DNA from 2 places in the Rhizobium sp. NZLR11 genome. Region 2 is predicted to be linked to the other one. Evidence: predicted binding sites of a transcription regulator. Region 2 holds the regulator's gene; the other holds the start of a gene.
What was found. Region 2 encodes PhoB, which activates phosphate uptake and scavenging genes when phosphate is short. Its sites were predicted from a motif close to TGTCATNNANCTGTCAT; they were not measured.

Region 1 (5,987 bases), on a different contig from region 2:
CATGAACGAAGGCGCGCCGAACTTCTTTTTCGTCGATATCCAGAGCGCCGAGGTCGACGCCTTCCGCGATCTCGTCAAGGCGCAGGCGCCGCAGGGCAAGCTCGTTGAAGTGCCGATGCTGCGCGGCCGGATCGTCGCCTTCAACGGCGAAGATGTCACCAAGTTGGACGTGCCGGCCGCCGGCCGCTGGGTGCTGAACGGCGATCGCGGCATCACCTATGCCGACACCCTGCCGGAGAATGCCGCCCTCACGGAAGGTAACTGGTGGGGCAAGGATTACAGCGGCGAGCCGCTCGTCTCCTTCTCGTCGGAAGAGGCGCATGAACTCGGCCTGAAGATCGGCGATAAGATCACCGTCAACGTGCTCGGCCGCAATATTACCGCGAAAATCGCCAATCTGCGCCGCGTCCAATGGGAATCGCTGTCGATCAACTTCGTCATGGTTTTCTCGCCGAACACCTTCCGCGGCGCCCCGCATGCCTGGCTGGCGACCCTCACTGATCCCTCCTCGACACCGGCCGAAGATGCGGCGATCCTGAAATCCGTCACCAACACCTATCCGACGATCACCAGCGTCCGCGTCAAGGACGCGATCGATATCGTCAACCAGCTGGTCGGCGAGCTTGCGACCGCAATTCGCGCCGCCGCCTCCGTTGCTCTCATCGCCTCGATCCTCGTCTTGGCCGGCGCGCTTGCCGCCGGAAACCGGGCGCGCACCCACGACGCGGTGGTGCTGAAGACGCTTGGCGCCACCCGCGCCATGCTGATCCGCGCCTTCAGCTACGAATATCTGATCCTCGGGCTGGCAACCGCAATCTTCGCGTTGATCGCCGGCGGCGTTGCCGCCTGGTTCATCGTCGCCCGCATCATGCGCCTGCCCTCGACCTTCCTGCCCGATGTGGCGGGGCTGACGCTGGTGACCGCGCTCGTCCTCACCGTCGGCATCGGCCTCATCGGCACCTGGCGGATCCTCGGACAGAAGGCGGCGCCCGTCCTGCGCGAACTCTGACCGGATAGCGACGCCCAAACCCTTCACCTTACGGCGATTTAACCGACCGAGCCTTTGCAAGCCTCTTGTTTGCGATCGGCGAAAGCCTCATATTGTCTGCAGGCATGCTGGAGCTCCGCAGCGGCGCCCGGGTCGAAAACCCGACACCGTATTTCCATCGGAGCTTGTAAGAGGAAACTATGGCTGACCTTCGTAACTATCAAAGCCGCGCGCAGACCGGCGAGATGATTGATCAAGGCCTGCGCACTTATATGCTCAAGGTTTACAACCTGATGGCGCTGGGTCTGGCGATCACCGGCGTGGCCGCATATCTCGGATTCAACTTCGCTGTTCAGGACGGCCAGCTCACCCAGTTCGGCGTGCTGCTGTTCCAGTCGCCTTTGCGCTGGGTCGTCATCCTTGCGCCTCTTGCGGCCGTCTTCTTCCTGAGCTTCCGCATTAACAGCATGAGCGTGGCCGCCGCCCAGACGACTTTCTGGGTCTATGCCGCACTTGTCGGCCTGTCGCTCTCGTCGATCTTCCTGGTCTACACCGGCCAGAGCGTCGTTCAGACCTTCTTCGTCACCGCCGCCTCCTTCGGCGCGCTGTCGCTTTACGGCTACACCACGAAGCGTAACCTGTCGGCGATGGGCTCGTTCCTGATCATGGGGCTTTTTGGCCTGATCATCGCTTCAATCGTCAACATCTTCCTGGCGTCGTCCGCGCTGCAGTTCGCGATCTCCGCGATCGGCGTCCTGATCTTCGCAGGCCTTACCGCCTACGACACGCAGCGGATCAAGGAATTGTACCTGGAAGCCGATGACGTCGCCGTGGCCGGCCGCAAGGCGATCATGGGTGCGCTGACGCTCTATCTCGACTTCATCAACCTCTTCATGTTCCTGCTCCAGTTCATGGGCAACCGTAAATAAGCAGGACAGACTGAGATCGAAAAGGCGGCTTCGGCCGCCTTTTTTGTTGCGCCGGCTTTCGCGGAATGGTTTAGGAGAGACCTTGCCCTCCGATGGACCTGCCGCCGAAATGTCCCTCCTCCTGCGCAATGCTTCCGAAGCCGATATCCCCGCCATCGCCGAAATCTATCGCGAATCCGTCCTGAACGGCACGTCGAGCTATGAGATCACGCCGCCGTCCGAGGCTGAGATGGCGCAGCGGTTTGCGGCGATCGTCGGCCAGCAATATCCCTATATCGCCGCAGCCGATGCTGACGGAAACCTGCTCGGCTACGCCTATGCCTCGGCCTTTCGCGTCCGCCCGGCCTATCGCTGGATAGTCGAGGATTCGATCTATCTGGCGCCCGAAGCCCGCGGCCGCGGCATCGGCAAAGCATTGATGACCGAGCTGATCGACCGCTGCACCGGTCTCGGTTTTCGTCAGATGATCGCGGTCATCGGCGGCGCCAGCCCCGCCTCGATCGCGCTTCATCTCAAGGCGGGCTTCGTGGAGGTCGGCCTGATGCGGGGGGCCGGCTACAAGCATGGCCGCTGGCTGGATACGATGCTCATGCAGCGCGTCCTCGGCGAGGGTATGACGACCGATCCGGATCCGTCCATCTATCCCGGCACGCTGTTTGCCGGCTGATGCATGTCGCCCGGAAGTGTGCAGCGGTTCCGGGATAACGACATGCAGAAAAAGTGTTTCGGCTTACTTATCGACCAGCTTCAGCGCCTTGTCGAACACCTTCAACACCTGGTTCAACTCGTGACCGCGCTTCAGAATGGTGCCGTGGACGTTGATCACCGAATAGGCGCCCTGCTTGGCGGCAAGCTTGGGATTTTTCTCGACGCGGAAGAGCGGCATTTCACCGGAGCGTTTGAAGACGGAAAATACCGCCCTGTCTTTCAGATGATCGATGGCGTAGTCGCGCCATTCGCCGTCACCGACCATACGGCCGTAGATCCAGAGGATCGCATCCAGTTCGCGCCGATGAAAGGTCACCGGAAGTGGATCTTTGCTTTGCTTGTATTCCCTGAGATCGACGACGACTGAGGAACTATTGTCGACGGAACGGCTTTCGCCGTGTCGCAAATCCGGCTGATCTGTCATTCAGTCTCCGAGGCCTCTGCATGTGACAGGAGAGTGACAGTGTGCCCGAGCCGCCGCAAATTGCAAGAGTGCCGGCCGTCACATTCGGCCGCACTCCAGCGCCGCGCGTTGGACGCGCAAGGATGCCGTAGCACTTTGAATCGGCGCATCGTCCGATGCGCATAATAGCGTTGTCGCTTTCTCGGTAGCGCCGCATTTCAGTCAAAACAGCGCCTCATTTGCAGGAGAATTATGAATCCCGGTTTGGCGCCAGCGCGCCAAAGGGCCCGGCGGAGCGTATCGACCTTAACCCCAGCCCCGAATACGCTCGGCCGGGCCGCCCGGTACTTCATCCGCAAGCGGATGAAATCTCAGATGTTTTTTCCAGCCATCACCACGGTCGCCCCAAGGATCGCAGCCGGATCGCCGTTGTCGGTCGCCGATTGCAGCAGGATCGCGCAGCCCTCGAGCTGCGGCCGCTGCAGGACACTGGCTGGCAGCGTCAGACTGGTCGCCTTGCCGTCCCACATGCCGACGGTTTCGACATTGGTGACGCTGTGCAGATAGGAAATCTTCTTTCCGCTGTTCTCGCCCTTTTCGACGTCGATGGTCTTTTCCTTGTCGAAATACACCATCACGACATTGGCTTTGCCCTGTCCCGCGCCGATCTTGATCTCCAGCTCGTCGCCGCGCATCGACGCGCTGATGGGGACGGTCAGCCCGTTGCCTTCGCCGCTATAGGTATCGAGCTTGCCGTTGATACCGTTGAGATCGGCGCCGGCCAGATGACCGCGCCCGTTGACGATGGCCTGCGGCGTGTAGACGTTGCTGCGGCCCATTGTCCTCGCATAGCCATATTGCCGCTCGGTGTTTTCCTTCGAGCTCAGCGTATCGGCCCAGCCGAGATAGTTCCAGTAATCGACATGATAGGCGAGCGCGATGACATCGCCCTGGCTCACCAGCTTACGGAAAGCAGCATCCGCGGGAGGACAGGAGGAGCAGCCCTGCGCCGTAAACAGTTCGACGACACCTTTCGGCGTGCCGTCTTCGGCCTGAAGCGGGCCTGAGAGAACAACGCCGGCGATCAGCGGAATCAGAAAACGGGGGGACATTCACCTGCACCTCTTTTTCAGCGCCGACGGCGTGTTCGACCGGAGGCCCTGACATATGAACGTACGAATAATCCTTCCGGATCCAAACGAAAAGTCACGAACGGGTGAGACGCAGCGCAACCGGAACCCGCATAAAACAAATCATCGTGAGGTCCCTCAAATACCGTCGCCGCAAAGAAAAGCCGCCGGAAAATGCTCTCCGGCGGCCATCATCATATTATGAAGCTCTTAACAATCAGGCAGCGAGATCGCGCAGAACCGTCTGCAGGATGCCGCCATTGTTGAGGTAGACCACCTCGTCGAGCGTATCGACGCGCGACAGCAGCGGAACTTCCTTCACAGTGCCGTCGCCATAGGTGATCTTGGCGATCTTCTTCTCGCGCGGCTTGATCTTTTCCAAGCCCTCGATGGTGACGAGCTCGTCGCCCTTCAGGCCGAGGCTCTGCCAGGTCGTACCCTCTTCGAAGACGAAAGGAATGATGCCCATGCCGACCAGGTTCGAGCGATGGATACGCTCGAAGGACTGGGCGACGACAGCCTTGACGCCGAGCAAATTGGTGCCCTTGGCAGCCCAGTCGCGCGAGGAGCCGTTGCCATATTCGACACCGGCGAAGATGACGAGCGGCACGCCTTCGGCCTTGTACTGCATCGCCGCGTCGTAGATCGAGGTCTCTTCCTTCGACGGGTAGTGGATGGTGTAGCCACCTTCCTTGCCGTTCGGGCCGAGCATATGGTTGCGGATGCGGATATTGGCGAAGGTGCCGCGCATCATCACTTCATGGTTGCCGCGGCGTGTGCCGTACTGGTTGAAGTCGGCAACGGCGACCTCATGGCCGAGCAGATAGGCACCTGCAGGGGATGCCGCTTTGATCGAACCGGCCGGCGAAATGTGGTCGGTGGTGATCTTGTCGCCGAACAGGCCAAGGACGCGGGCGCCCTTGATATCGGCGATGCCGGTGCCCTTCTTGCCCATGCCGACGAAGTAGGGCGGGTTCTGGACATAGGTCGAATCGTCGTCCCAGGCATAGGTCTGGCCCGGAGGAACCTGAACTGCCTGCCAGTTGACGTCGCCCTTGAAGACGTCGGCATACTTGCTTTCGTAAAGTTCGCGGGTCACGTATTTCTGGATGAACTCCTGCACCTCGTGCGAGGTCGGCCAGATATCCTTGAGATAAACCGGATTGCCGTTCTGGTCTTCGCCGATCGGCTCCTTGGTCAGATCCATCTGCACCGTACCGGCGAGCGCATAGGCGACGACGAGCGGCGGCGAAGCCAGGTAGTTCGCCTGCACGTCGGGCGAAATGCGGCCTTCGAAGTTGCGGTTGCCGGAAAGGACGCCGGAAACGATCAGGCCCTTGTCGTTGATCGTCTTCGAGATCGGCGCCGGCAGCGGGCCGGAATTGCCGATGCAGGTGGTGCAGCCGAAGCCGACGAGGTTGAAGCCGAGCTTGTCGAGATCGGCTTGCAGGCCTGACGTGGCAAGATATTCGCCGACGACTTGCGATCCCGGTGCCAGCGAGGTCTTCACCCAGGGCTTCGTCTTCAGGCCCTTGGCTACGGCGTTGCGAGCCAGAAGCCCGGCAGCGATCAGTACCGACGGATTGGAAGTGTTGGTGCACGAGGTGATGGCAGCGATCGCCACGTCGCCATGGCCGAGATCGAAATCCGTGCCTTCGACGGCGTAGCGGTTGTTGAGCTGGCCCGGCTTCTTGTAATCGGCATCCATCGAGCCGGCAAAGCCGGTCGCGATGTTCTCGAGCGAGATGCGGCCTTCCGGACGCTTCGGGCCGGCCATCGACGGCACCACGTCGCCAAGATCGAGTTCCAGCGTATCGGTGAAGACGAGA
Region 2 (12,742 bases):
CCCGACGCTCGAAGTGGTCGATATCTCAGGTGTTGCCAAGCTCGCCAACCAGATCGGCGCCAAGGTTATCGTCGACAACGTCTTCGCCACGCCGCTTTTCCAGAAGCCGTTGGAGCTCGGCGCCCATATCGTCGTCTATTCCGCCACCAAACATATTGACGGCCAGGGCCGCTGCCTCGGCGGCGTGGTGCTGGCCGACAAGGACTGGATCGACGAGAATCTGCACGACTACTTCCGCCACACCGGCCCGGCCATGTCGCCGTTCAACGCCTGGACGCTGCTGAAGGGCATCGAGACGCTGCCGCTGCGCGTGAAGCAGCAGACTGAGAATGCGGCGAAGATCGCCGATTTTCTGGCCGAGCAAAGCAAGGTCGCCAAGGTGATCTATCCCGGCCGCAAGGACCATCCGCAGGCCGATATCATCGCCAAGCAGATGACCGGCGGCTCGACCCTCGTCGCCTTCGAGCTGAAGGGCGGCAAGGAAGCCGCCTTCGCGCTGCAGAACGCGCTCGATATCATCAAGATTTCCAACAATCTCGGCGACAGCAAGAGCCTGATCACCCATCCGGCAACCACCACCCACAAGAACCTGTCGGAGGAGGCGCGCGCCGAACTCGGCATTTCCCCGGGTACGGTCCGCCTTTCGGCCGGCATCGAGGATACCGACGACCTGATCGAGGATTTCGCCAAGGCGCTTGCCAAGGTCTCGGCCTGATCCAGGGATATTGGCGGCCGGACCTCGCTTGGGGTTCGGCTCGCCAGACCTCACCGGCGTTCGGCTCGCCGGACCTCAGCAGGTTGAGGCCGGGGGAACAAGCTCGGTCGCGCCGGCGTTCGGAAGTGGAATTGACACCGACAATTAGGCTTAACGATCGAAACACTTCGATCACGACCGTTTTAGTGACGATCAACGTTCCGTTTCTTGACGGGCAGGGCCTCTTATAAGATACGGGTAACATATCTTGACTAAGGTGCAAGGCATGTATCGCGCCCTCACAAAAGATATCGAAGTCGTCGTCGAACCATTCTATCTGGAGGAGCAATCCGATCCGGACGACGATCGCTATGTCTGGGGCTATCGGATTGTCATCAGCAACAATTCCGGCATCGCCGTTCGCCTGGTCAATCGCTATTGGAATATCACCGACCAGAATGGACAGGTGGACGAGGTCACCGGTCCGGGCGTCGTCGGCGAACAGCCGCGGCTCAGCCCCGGCGACACCTACGAATATTCCTCCGGCTGCCCACTCGACACCCCCTCCGGGCTGATGTTCGGCCATTACCAGATGGAAACGGACGAAGGCGACACCTTCGATGTCGACATTCCCGCCTTCTCGCTGGATTCACCGGGGTTGTTGCGCGTGCTCAACTGACAGGCCGGCCCGAAATCATTTTGCCCGCTTGATAGATTGCCGACACCGGCCCCTCATCCGCCTGCCGGCATCGACCGGGGTCGAGACCGGTGGCTCGACCCCGGCAAGGGTTAGGGTGAGGGGCAGATATCAGGGGCCAACCGAGCCTATTCGGCCGGCTGAAGTTCGACCGGCTCGAAGCGATAGGTGGTCGAGCAGAATTCGCAGGTGACAGCGATCTCGCCATCTTCCTGGCTGGCCTCGATCTCCTCGGCAGAGAAGCCCTTCAGCACGCCCTTGATCTTGTCACGCGAACAGCTGCAGCGATCGAAGACGGCGCGCGGTTCGTAGACGCGCACGCCGCGCTCGTGGAACAGGCGGAACAGCAGCCGCTCGGTGCCAACCAGCGGATCGGTGAGTTCATCCGCATCGATGGTCTCGACCAGCGAACGCGCTTCGGCCCAGGAATCGTCCTCGCTATGCGGGCGGCTGCCGGTGTCGCCGTCGCCGCCGTGGAGATCCGGTTGACGCATGCGCTCCGGCGCTTCCGGCAGGAACTGGGCGACAAGGCCACCTGCCCGCCAGCGATGGCGTGGCTGGCCTTCATCGTCGCGATCGAAGAGTTCGGCCGCGGCCAGACGCACGCGCGTCGGGATCTGCTCCGACTGGCGGAAGTAGACGCCGGCAATGTCCTCGAGCGTGGTGCCGTCGAGCGCGACAATACCTTGGTAGGGCTGGCCGAACTTGCCCTGGTCGATGGTGAAGGCAAGCACGCCGTGGCCGAGCAATTGCTCCGGCTCGGTTTCGCCAGCTTCAATGGCCTTGTCGAGCAGCGCCTGGTCGAAACGGGCATAGGCACGGACATTTTCCGGCGTCGAAAAATCGGCAACGAGAAGATCGACCGGGCCGTCGCCCTTGGTCTGCACGGTGAACTTGCCGTCAAACTTCAGCGAGGTGCCGAGCAGCACCGTCAGCACGACGACTTCGGCGAGCAGCCGGGCGACAGGGGCCGGATAATGATGGCGCTCGAGGATCGCGTCGAGCATCGGGCCGAGCTGGACGGCGCGGCCGCGCACATCCAGCCCGTCCACCTGAAAGGGGACGACATGGTCATCGCCGGCGAAATCGAACTGGCCGAGGGCGGCTGCAGCTTCTGCCATGGATTCACTCCTAGTTTTCAAGCGAAAGGACAGGGTGCTCTTCGCTCGCGCGGCCACGCGTTTTTCGCACGCGGCGTCCGATTATGGTTCAGATCGCGCCCAGGCACCAAGCAAGAATCGACTTCTGCGCATGAAGACGGTTTTCCGCTTCATCGAAGACCACGGATTGCGGACCATCGATCACGTCGTCCGTCACTTCCTCACCGCGATGAGCGGGCAGGCAATGCATGAACAATGCATCATTGCCGGCCTTCGCCATCAAGGCCGCGTTGACCTGGTAAGGCTGAAAGACATTGTGACCCCGGGCCCGATGTTCCTGATTCATGGAGACCCAGGTATCGGTCACCACGCAATCGACGCCTTCGACCGCACGGTCGGCATCATGGCAGAGCATGATTTCGGCGCCCTCATTGCGGGCCCAGTTCAGATAGTGATCCTTAGGCTCCGAGCCAAGGGGCACCGCCATGTTCATGCGATAGCCGAAGCGGGCGGCGCCTTCGACCAGCGAATGCAGCACATTGTTGCCGTCGCCGGTCCAGGCGATGGTCTTTCCCTTGATCGGGCCGCGATGCTCTTCGAAGGTCATGATATCGGCCATGATCTGGCAGGGATGGGTGTCATCCGTCAGCGCGTTGATCACAGGCACGGTCGCATGTTCGGCAAGCTCCACCAGGCGCGAATGCTCGGTAGTGCGGATCATGATCGCATCGACATAACGCGACAGAACCTTGGCGGTGTCGCCGATCGTCTCGGCGCGGCCGAGCTGCATCTCGGTGCCGGACAGGAACAGCGTTTCGCCGCCGAGCTGGCGCATGCCGACATCGAAGGAGACGCGGGTGCGCGTCGACGGCTTCTCGAAGATCATCGCCAGCATCTTGCCGGCGAGCGGCTTGTCGCCCGTGCCGGCCTTGAAGGCCTGCTTGCGGGCGAGCGCATCGTTCATGATGGTTCTGAGATCGGCTGAGGTGACCGCGGAAAGATCGAGGAAATGTTTGGGAGCCATGTTCTTACCTGTGCTGCGCCCGAAGGCGGCAATCTCTTCAAGCCGTTTTCTTGACCTTCGCGGCGCGAATGCTCTCGGCGGCGCGCTCGATGCGGTCAAGGCCCTCTCGGGCTTCCTCGGCGGTGACGACGAGGGGCGGAAGAAGGCGGATGACGTTATCGCCGGCGGGTATGCCGAGCAGATGGGCGGCGCGGATCGCCTGCAGCAATTCGGCCGAGGGAATAGCAGCCTTGATGCCGAGCAACAGCCCCTCGCCTCTGATATCCTCGATCACATCGGGATAGCGATCCTTCAGCGAGGCGAGGCCCTGGCGGAAGACGAGTGCTACGTCGCGCACCTGCTGGAGGAAGCCATCGGCGAGGATGATGTCGAGCACGGCGCTGCCGACGGCCATGGCGAGCGGATTGCCGCCATAGGTCGAGCCATGCGTGCCGGCCTTCATGCCGGAGGCGGCCTCTGAAGTAGCAAGGCAGGCGCCGAGCGGGAAACCACCGCCGATGCCCTTGGCAACCGCCATGATGTCGGGCGTGACGCCCGACCATTCATGGGCAAAGAACCTGCCGGTGCGGCCAACGCCGGTCTGGACCTCGTCGAGGATCAACAGCAGGCCGTTTTCGTCGCAAATCTGGCGAAGCGCCTTCATGAATTCGGGGGTGGCAGGACGCACGCCGCCCTCGCCCTGCACCGGCTCGATGAGGATTGCCGCCGTCGCATCGGTGATCGCGGCGCGGACCGCTTCGATGTCGCCGAACGCCACCTGATCGAAACCCGGCGCCTTGGGGCCGAAGCCTTCGAGATATTTCTCCTGGCCACCGGCGGCGATTGTCGCGAGCGTCCGCCCATGGAAGGCGCCCTCGAAGGTGATGATATGGAAGCGCTCGGGATGGCCGTTGGAAAACTGATAACGGCGCGCCGTCTTGATCGCGCATTCGAGCGCTTCAGCACCCGAATTGGTGAAGAACACCTTGTCGGCGAAGGTGGCGTCGGTCAGCCGTTTGGCCAAACGCTCCTGGCCGGGGATCTCATAGATGTTGGAGAGGTGCCAGACCTTGTCGGCCTGCTCCTTCAGCGCGCCGACCACATGCGGATTGCCGTGGCCGACCGAGGTGACGGCAACACCGGCGCCGAAATCGAGATAACGTTCGCCGCTTTCGGTGATCAGCCACACGCCCTCGCCTCGCTCGAACCGCAGCGGGGCACGAGAGTAGGTGTCATAAAGCGGCGCGGCTTCAGCCATGGCGCGGTCTCCCGATCAGAGTTATCAAGCAACGGACTCCGGCTAAGAAAACCAGGCCCGAAAAATTAAAAATGCCGCCTTGCGGCGGCCAGCGGTACTATTTCCTTTTCGCGCTGCAATGTCAACAAAACTGCGCCCTTAGCGCATGCAGCAAGGTTGTACAGCGGTGTTTTCGACCTTCAACAGGCTTTATTGCAGAAATGACACGCTGGGGCAGCAAGTTGGGGAAAACTCCGAATTCGATTCATCCGGATTCATGCGACTCTTGTCACGGAGTCACGCTCACACTAGGTTAAAGTTCAATTACTAGACTGCATGCGGCGGAACTAGTCACCAAAATTGATCAAGCGTTTCTTGTTTCGGAGCTTCCGAGGCAACGGTGAGGGATTCTGCCATCACCAACGCAGAAGGTGGAGACAGGGCATGAACTGGACAGACGAGCGGGTCGAGAAACTCAAGAAGCTTTGGGCCGAAGGACTGAGCGCCAGCCAGATCGCGGCGCAACTTGGCGGTGTCAGCAGAAACGCTGTAATCGGCAAGGTGCACCGCCTGAGCCTTCCGGGCCGCGCCAAGGCCGGCGGCACGGCCGCCACGGCCCGAACGCCGAAACGCAATACATCGGCGCCGCGCGCGCCGAACTTCGCCTCTCGGATCACCACCCGCACCGTTACCCGCCAGCAGGGCGCAACGATGCTGAAGGAAGAGATCGAGATCGAAACGGTCGAGGAAATGGAATACGTGCCGAAAGGCAACGTGGTCGTGCCGATCTCCCGCCGCCTCGGCCTGACGGAACTGACCGAACGCACTTGCAAGTGGCCGGTCGGCGATCCGCTGAAGGATGACTTCCACTTCTGCGGCTGCGAGTCCCCCGACAATTCACCCTATTGCGGCTATCACCAGAAACTCGCCTACCAGCCCGTCAACGAACGCCGCCGGGCGGCAGCGCGGGCGAGCTGAACGGGTGACATTGTCGACATGCAAAAACGGGCTGGAAGGCCCGTTTTTTTATGTGAGTACGTTGGGTGTGGCTGCCCCTCATCCGCCTGCCGGCACCGACCGGGGTCGAGACGAGTGGCTCGACCCCGGTCGGGTTAGGGTGAGGGGCAGAGCTTGCTCGACTTTATCGGAAACCCCTCAGGCTTCCATCGAATAGCCGGCGCCGCGGACGGTGCGGATGACGTCTTGCATGTTGGAGAAGTTCAGCGCCTTGCGCAGGCGGCCGACATGGACGTCGACGGTGCGTTCGTCGACATAGATATCGTGGCCCCAGACGCCGTCGAGAAGCTGCGAGCGGGAGAAGACCCGGCTCGGCGACGACATCAGGAATTCCAGCAGGCGGAATTCGGTGGGGCCGAGGCGGACTTCGCGGCTTTTGCGATGGACGCGATGGGTTTCGCGGTCGAGTTCGATATCGCCGCATTTCAGCACCGTCGACAGCACCTCGGGACGGGCGCGGCGTAGCATCGCCTTGACGCGGGCAACGAGCTCCGGGGTCGAGAACGGCTTGACGACGTAATCGTCGGCCCCGGTCGACAGTCCGCGGACGCGCTCGCTCTCTTCGCCGCGCGCCGTCAGCATGATGATCGGCAGACGTTCGGTTTCCGGCCGCATGCGCAGGCGCCGGCAGAGTTCGATGCCGGAGACGCCGGGCAGCATCCAATCGAGGATGAGCAGGTCGGGCGTGCGCTCCTGAAGCCTGATTTCGGCTTCGTCGCCACGAAGGATAGTATCGACCTCGAAGCCTTCCGCTTCGAGATTGTAGCGAAGAAGCACGCTCAAGGCTTCCTCGTCTTCAACAACTGCAACTCTCGGGATCATGCCTGTCGGTCTCCTCGCGCATGTTCCTTAAACCGGGGTGATTTAAGCAATGCATCCTGCGCAAATTCAGAAAGGTGGCTGCGACCTCTTTGCGCGCCCGGATGGGCGCGCACGCAACGGCTAGTATGGGCTTTATTCCGTGACCGCGCCGACGGTGTTGGCGCTGTCGTCTTTCGGACGGTCACCTTCCGGCTGTGCGCCGGTCGCCATGTAGTAGATCGTCTCGGCGATGTTGGTGGCGTGGTCGCCGATGCGCTCGATGTTCTTGGCGCAGAAGAGCAGATGCGTGCAGCTGGTGATGTTGCGCGGATCTTCCATCATGTAGGTCAGCAGCTCGCGGAACAGCGAGGTGTACATCGCGTCGATCTCGTTGTCGCGTTCACGGATCGCATTGGCCTTGTCGGCGGAGCGCGTCGTGTAGACGTCGAGCACTTCCTTGAGCTGGACGAGCGCCAGCTCGGACAGATGCTCGAGACCGCGGGCGAGCTTGCGCGGAACGCCGGTGCTCTGCACGGCGATGACGCGCTTGGCGGTGTTCTTGCCGAGGTCGCCGACGCGTTCGAGATCGGCGGCGATGCGGATCGAACCCATGATTTCGCGCAGGTCCGAGGCCATCGGTTGACGGCGGGCGATGGTAACGATCGCCTTGTCGCCGATTTCTCGCTCGGCGTGATCGAGGATCACATCGTCGGAGATGACCTTCTGCGCCAGCGCGGTATCGCCGTTGACGAGCGCCCGGACGGCCTCGCTGACCATCTGCTCGGCCAGGCCGCCCATTTCGGAAATCCGCCTGGACAGGAACTTCAGATCATCATCATAGGCAGAAAAAATATGTGTCGATGCCATGGGGCTTTATCCTCGAATAACGGGAAGGCTTGGTGTCGCCAAAATCAACCGAAGCGACCCATGATGTAGTCCTGGGTGCGCGGATCGTCGGGATTGGTGAACATCTTGTCGGTGTCGTTCTCCTCGACGAGATTGCCGAGGTGGAACATGGCGGTGCGCTGCGAGACGCGCGCGGCCTGCTGCATGGAGTGGGTGACGATGACGATCGTGTAGTTCTCGCGCAGTTCGTGGATCAGTTCCTCGACCTTGGCGGTGGCGATCGGGTCGAGCGCCGAGCAGGGCTCGTCCATCAGGATGACTTCAGGGCTGACGGCGACGGCGCGGGCAATGCAGAGGCGCTGCTGCTGACCGCCGGACAGGCCGGTGCCGGATTCATGCACGCGGTCCTTGACCTCGTTCCAGAGGCCGGCACGCTGCAGGCTGGTCTCGACGATCTGGTCGAGATCGGCCTTCGACTTGGCAAGGCCATGGATGCGCGGGCCGTAGGAGACGTTTTCATAGATCGTCTTCGGGAACGGGTTCGGCTTCTGGAAGACCATGCCGACGCGGGCGCGAAGTTCGACGACGTCGATATCGGGATCATAGATATCGTCGGTATCAAGCGTGATCTTGCCGGTGACCCGGCAGCCGTCGATCGTGTCGTTCATGCGGTTTAGGCTCCGCAGGAAGGTCGACTTGCCGCAGCCGGACGGGCCGATCAGCGCGGTTACGGTGTTTTCGCGGATGTTCAGGTTCACATCGAAAAGCGCGCGCTTCTCGCCATAGTAAACCGAGACATCCTTGCCGATCATCTTATAAGGGACGTTGCTCATCTTCTGATCCAGCGCTTTTTCAACTGCAGCTTCCGTCAACATGTTCATGATGTGTAACTCCGTTTACCAGCGGCGCTCGAAGCGACGACGCAAGAGGATGGCGCCCATGTTCATGACGATCAGGAACAGGAGCAGGACGATGATGGCACCCGAAGTCCGCTCGACGAAGGCACGTTCGGCCTCGTTGGCCCACATATAGACCTGCACGGGCAGAGCCGTCGAGGGATCGAGCGGCGTCGTCGGCGCGTTGGCGACGAAGGCGACCATGCCGATCAGCAGCAGCGGCGCGGTTTCGCCGAGCGCATGCGCCAGGCCGATGATCGTGCCGGTGAGGATGCCGGGCATGGCGAGCGGCAGAACATGGTGGAACACCATCTGCATCTTCGAGGCGCCGAGGCCGAGGGCTGCAGCGCGGATCGACGGCGGCACGGCGCGCAGTGCGGCGCGCGTCGCAATGATGATCGTCGGCAGGGTCATCAACGTCAGCACCAGGCCGCCAACCAGCGAAGCCGAACGCGGCAGGCCGACGAAGTTGATGAAGACGGAAAGGCCGAGCAGACCGTAGACGATCGAGGGCACGGCGGCGAGGTTGTTGATGTTGACCTCGATCAGATCGGTCAGCTTGTTCTTCGGCGCAAACTCCTCGAGATAGATCGAGGCGGCAACGCCGATCGGCAGAGCGAGCACCAGCACGATCAGCATCAGATAGAGCGAGCCGATGAGGGCGACGCCAAGGCCTGCGGCCTCCGGACGGCTGGAATTGCCGTTGACGAAGAGGCCGGTGTTGAACTGCTTGTGGAGAGCGCCGCTCGCCTTCAGCTCGTTCATCCAGCCAACCTGCTTGTCGTTGACCTTGCGGTTCTTCTCATCGACCGACAGGTCGATCTGGCCCTTGTTGGCGCTGTCGACATTGGCGTCGGCGAGCACGGTGACATTGACCGTCTTGCCGATGATCGACGGGTCGGCGACGACCATGTCGCGCAGTTGGACCGGCGCACCCTTGGAGAGCATGGCGGATGCATCGCGCACGTCGGGACGGCTTGCGGCATTGACGTTCAGCTGCTTGACGATCGCGTCGCGCAGGAGAACCGGGTAGTTGGCGGCGATCAGCACCGAAGCATCGGTCGCACGCTTATTGCTGGGGTCGATCGTCTTCTCGGAAAATTCGATCGGCAGGGTGATCGCCGTCTGCTGAAAGGCGGTGTAGCCTTTGCCGATCACCGTCCACAGCAGGATGAACAGGAAGATGAGGCCGAAGGAGATGGCGGCGATGCCATAGGCCTGGAACCGGCGTTCGGCGGCGTAGCGGCGCTTGATGCCGATATCGCGGCGCGTGGGCGCCTTGGAAACGGTTATCCCGGCGGGAGAAACAATATCCGTCATTCGTACTGCTCCCGGTATTTGCGCACGATGTAGAGCGCGTAGATATTGAGGCAAAGCGTGATGCAGAACAGCGTGATGCCAAGGGCGAAGGCAACCAGCGTCTGCGGCGAGGTGAACTCGAGGTCGCCGGTGAGCTGATTGACGATCTTGACGGTCACCGTCGTCATCGGCTCGAAGGGGTTGATCTGGATGCGGGCGGCGACACCGGCGGCCAGCACGACGATCATAGTTTCACCGATGGCGCGCGAGGCGGTCATCAGCAAGGCGCCGACGATGCCGGGAAGGGCTGCGGGCAAGACCACTTTCTTGATGGTTTCGGAGCGTGTGGCGCCAAGACCGAGCGAACCGTCACGCAGCGTCCGCGGCACGGCGGTGATGATATCGTCCGACAGCGAGGAGACGTAGGGGATCAGCATGATGCCCATGACGATGCCGGCGGTCAGAACGCTCTGCGCCTGAATGAAGTTGGTGTAGTTGCCGGAGAGCAGGCCGCTGATCTGAGCCGAGAAATCGCGCAGGAACGGGCCGACGGTGACGAGCGCAAAGAAGCCGTAAACGATCGTCGGAATGCCGGCGAGCACTTCGAGCAGCGGCTTAGCGATCCCGCGCAGCTTCGGCGAGGCGTATTCGGCCATGTAGATCGCGGCAAACAGGCCGACCGGTACGGCAACCAGCATGGCGACCATGCCGATATAGAGCGTGCCGAGCAGCAGCGGGATAAGGCCGAACTGACCGAAGGACGAGCTGCCGGCTCCGGCAAAACGCGGGTCCCAGACGGTGCCGAAGAAGAAATCGGCGGCGGGAACGGCGGCAAAGAAGCGGGCGGCTTCCGACAGCATCGAGAATACGATGCCGATCGTCGTTAGGATAGCAATCGAAGAGGCGAGTAGCAGGCCCCAGAGCATGAAACGCTCAACCCGATTGCGGGCGCGGAAGCGCGGGGCGATGGCGCGCAGCGCATAGAAGGCGCCGGCAATGGCGAGGATGAAGACGACCGCCGTCATGGCGAGGCGGCTCGTCATGCTCTTGGCGTTGAGCGTCTTGGCTGCGTCGAGCATGTAAGGCAGCGGCTGGCCGGCAAGCGGCACACCCTTTTCGCTGAGCTTGGCCTGCAGGGCGGCCGGATCGCCGGCGACCGCTGCGGTTTCATCCGAGGTCAGCATCGTCAGGCCACGGGCGACCGTCGCCACCATGGAATAGCCAAGATCCTGCTCGACGGCGGCTTGAGCCTTGACATCGGCGGGGAAGTGGCTGCGAACCGAGGACTGGATGATGCCGGGGCTGACCGAGAGCCAGACGCAGAGCGCGAGGAGAGCAGGGAGAACCGCCCAGATCGCCGCATAGGCGCCGTAATAGACCGGCCGTGAATGCAATGCGGAGGACCGGCCCCCGGCAAGTGCCGTGGCCCGACTGCGCGCGACCAGATAGGCGGCGGCACCGATCACCACAAGGCACAGAAGTATGACGGATGTGCTCATTCGTTACGTCCCCAGGCCATAGCCCCAAAAAGCCCAATCATGCGGAATGAATTCAACCCTGCAGCGGAAATGTCGGCGCGCCAGGGTTTAAGGCAATGCCGGCGCGGGCCTTTAGAGCACCGCGCCGGCAAAGTCATTACATAGCCTTGCCGGCTTCGACTTCCTTGCGGATCGCGTCGCGCTCGGCATCCGGAGCGGCAACCAGGCCGTATTCGACGAGCGGGCTATCGGGGCCGATCATCTGGTCGGATACGAAGAAGTTGACGTATTCCTTCAGGCCTGGAACGGCGCCGAGATGTGCCTTCTTGACGTAGAAGAACAGCGGGCGAGAAACCGGATAGGTGCCGTTGGCGATCGTTTCGGTGGACGGAACGATGCCGCTCATGCTGGCAACCTTGAGCTTGTCAGCGTTGTTTTCATAGAAGGAAAGGCCGAATACGCCGACGCCGGTCTTGTTGGCGGCGATGCGTGCCAGGGTTTCCGGATAGTCGCCGTCGATGTCGACAGCAGCGCCGTCCTTGCGGACTGCGACGCAGGCCTTGCCCTGGGCAGCCTTGTCGGCGATTTCCTTGGCGATGACGTCGACAGCGCCAGCGGCCTTGCAGCCGGCGGCGAGAACGTTCTGTTCGAAGACTTCGCGGGTGCCGTGCTTTTCGCCCGGGATATAGGCAGCGATATCAACAGCCGGAAGCTTCGGGTTGACTTCCGACCACTTCTTGTAAGGGTTGGCGACGAGCTTGCCGTCGACGACGACCTGGGCTGCGAGGGCCTTGTAGATGTCTGCGGGAACGTAGGCAACATCCGGGTTGGAAGCGTCGGTTGCGAAGACGATGCCGTCATAACCGATCTTGACTTCCTGAATGTCGGTGACGCCTGCAGCCTTGCAGGCTTCGGCTTCGTTCTTGTTGATCGGACGCGAAGCGTTTGCAATGTCGATGGTGTCTTCGCCAACGCCCTTGCAGAATTCCTTCAGACCAGCGCCCGTGCCGCCGGATTCAACGACCGGCGTCTTGAAGTTGGTGAAGGTTTCGCCGAAGGACTCGGCAACGATCTTTGCGTAAGGCAGGACGGTGGACGAACCAGCAACCTGAATCTGGTCGCGGGCGACGGCAGCGCCAGCGAAAGCAGCGGTTGCAGCGAGCGCGGCAACGGTGAGCTTGAAGGTGTTCATTAGAAATCTCCCGGCATTTGGGCTTGTGTGAGTGCGGCCTTTCGAGAGGCCCTCGCAGTGCCTTTTTTCATCGGCGGGACTCTCTTAGCGCTGTAAGCACCGTCCTTTTATGTCAAATCGGTGAAACATTTGTGACAGTTTATCTCGTTGATTCTAAAAGCATATTTTCAGCGCTGCCGAGTGCTTGTGTCGGTCACGCTATGAACTTCGAGCCCGCCTCAACCTTATGTTGCAAAAAACCGCTGGAACATCGTTACTTAGGGGACAGGCAGCGTATCGCCTTAAAACCGCACGGTGAAATCGGTGCCCTTGCCGACTTCCGATTTGACGATCAGTCGCGCCCGGTGGCGGGTGAGGATGTGCTTGACGATGGCAAGGCCGAGGCCGGTGCCCTTTTTCGAGCGGCTGTCCTCGATGCTGACGCGATAGAAACGCTCGGTCAGGCGCGGCACATGCTCGGCCGGAATGCCCGGCCCCTTGTC

Region 1: a site for PhoB is predicted at 3,072-3,088, ahead of HJB83_RS13350 (DUF2794 domain-containing protein). Genes of this name have one in related genera too.

The regions. Positions count from the first base shown of each region.
Region 1 covers NZ_JABDWD010000006.1:275,789-281,775, reverse strand. Annotated here, with positions in the region: gene HJB83_RS13365 (ABC transporter permease) at 1-1,009, shown strand, start outside; gene HJB83_RS13360 (Bax inhibitor-1/YccA family protein) at 1,189-1,917, shown strand; gene HJB83_RS13355 (GNAT family N-acetyltransferase) at 2,027-2,584, shown strand; gene HJB83_RS13350 (DUF2794 domain-containing protein) at 2,648-3,049, opposite strand; gene HJB83_RS13345 (thioredoxin family protein) at 3,400-4,140, opposite strand; gene acnA (aconitate hydratase AcnA) at 4,376-5,987, opposite strand, start outside.
Region 2 covers NZ_JABDWD010000024.1:12,154-24,895, reverse strand. Annotated here, with positions in the region: gene HJB83_RS29055 (O-succinylhomoserine sulfhydrylase) at 1-715, shown strand, start outside; gene apaG (Co2+/Mg2+ efflux protein ApaG) at 981-1,373, shown strand; gene HJB83_RS29045 (Hsp33 family molecular chaperone) at 1,520-2,512, opposite strand; gene argF (ornithine carbamoyltransferase) at 2,601-3,515, opposite strand; gene HJB83_RS29035 (aspartate aminotransferase family protein) at 3,553-4,752, opposite strand; gene HJB83_RS29030 (GcrA family cell cycle regulator) at 5,176-5,709, shown strand; gene phoB (phosphate regulon transcriptional regulator PhoB) at 5,887-6,570, opposite strand; gene phoU (phosphate signaling complex protein PhoU) at 6,703-7,416, opposite strand; gene pstB (phosphate ABC transporter ATP-binding protein PstB) at 7,461-8,276, opposite strand; gene pstA (phosphate ABC transporter permease PstA) at 8,292-9,611, opposite strand; gene pstC (phosphate ABC transporter permease subunit PstC) at 9,608-11,089, opposite strand; gene HJB83_RS29000 (substrate-binding domain-containing protein) at 11,226-12,260, opposite strand; gene phoR (phosphate regulon sensor histidine kinase PhoR) at 12,542-12,742, opposite strand, start outside.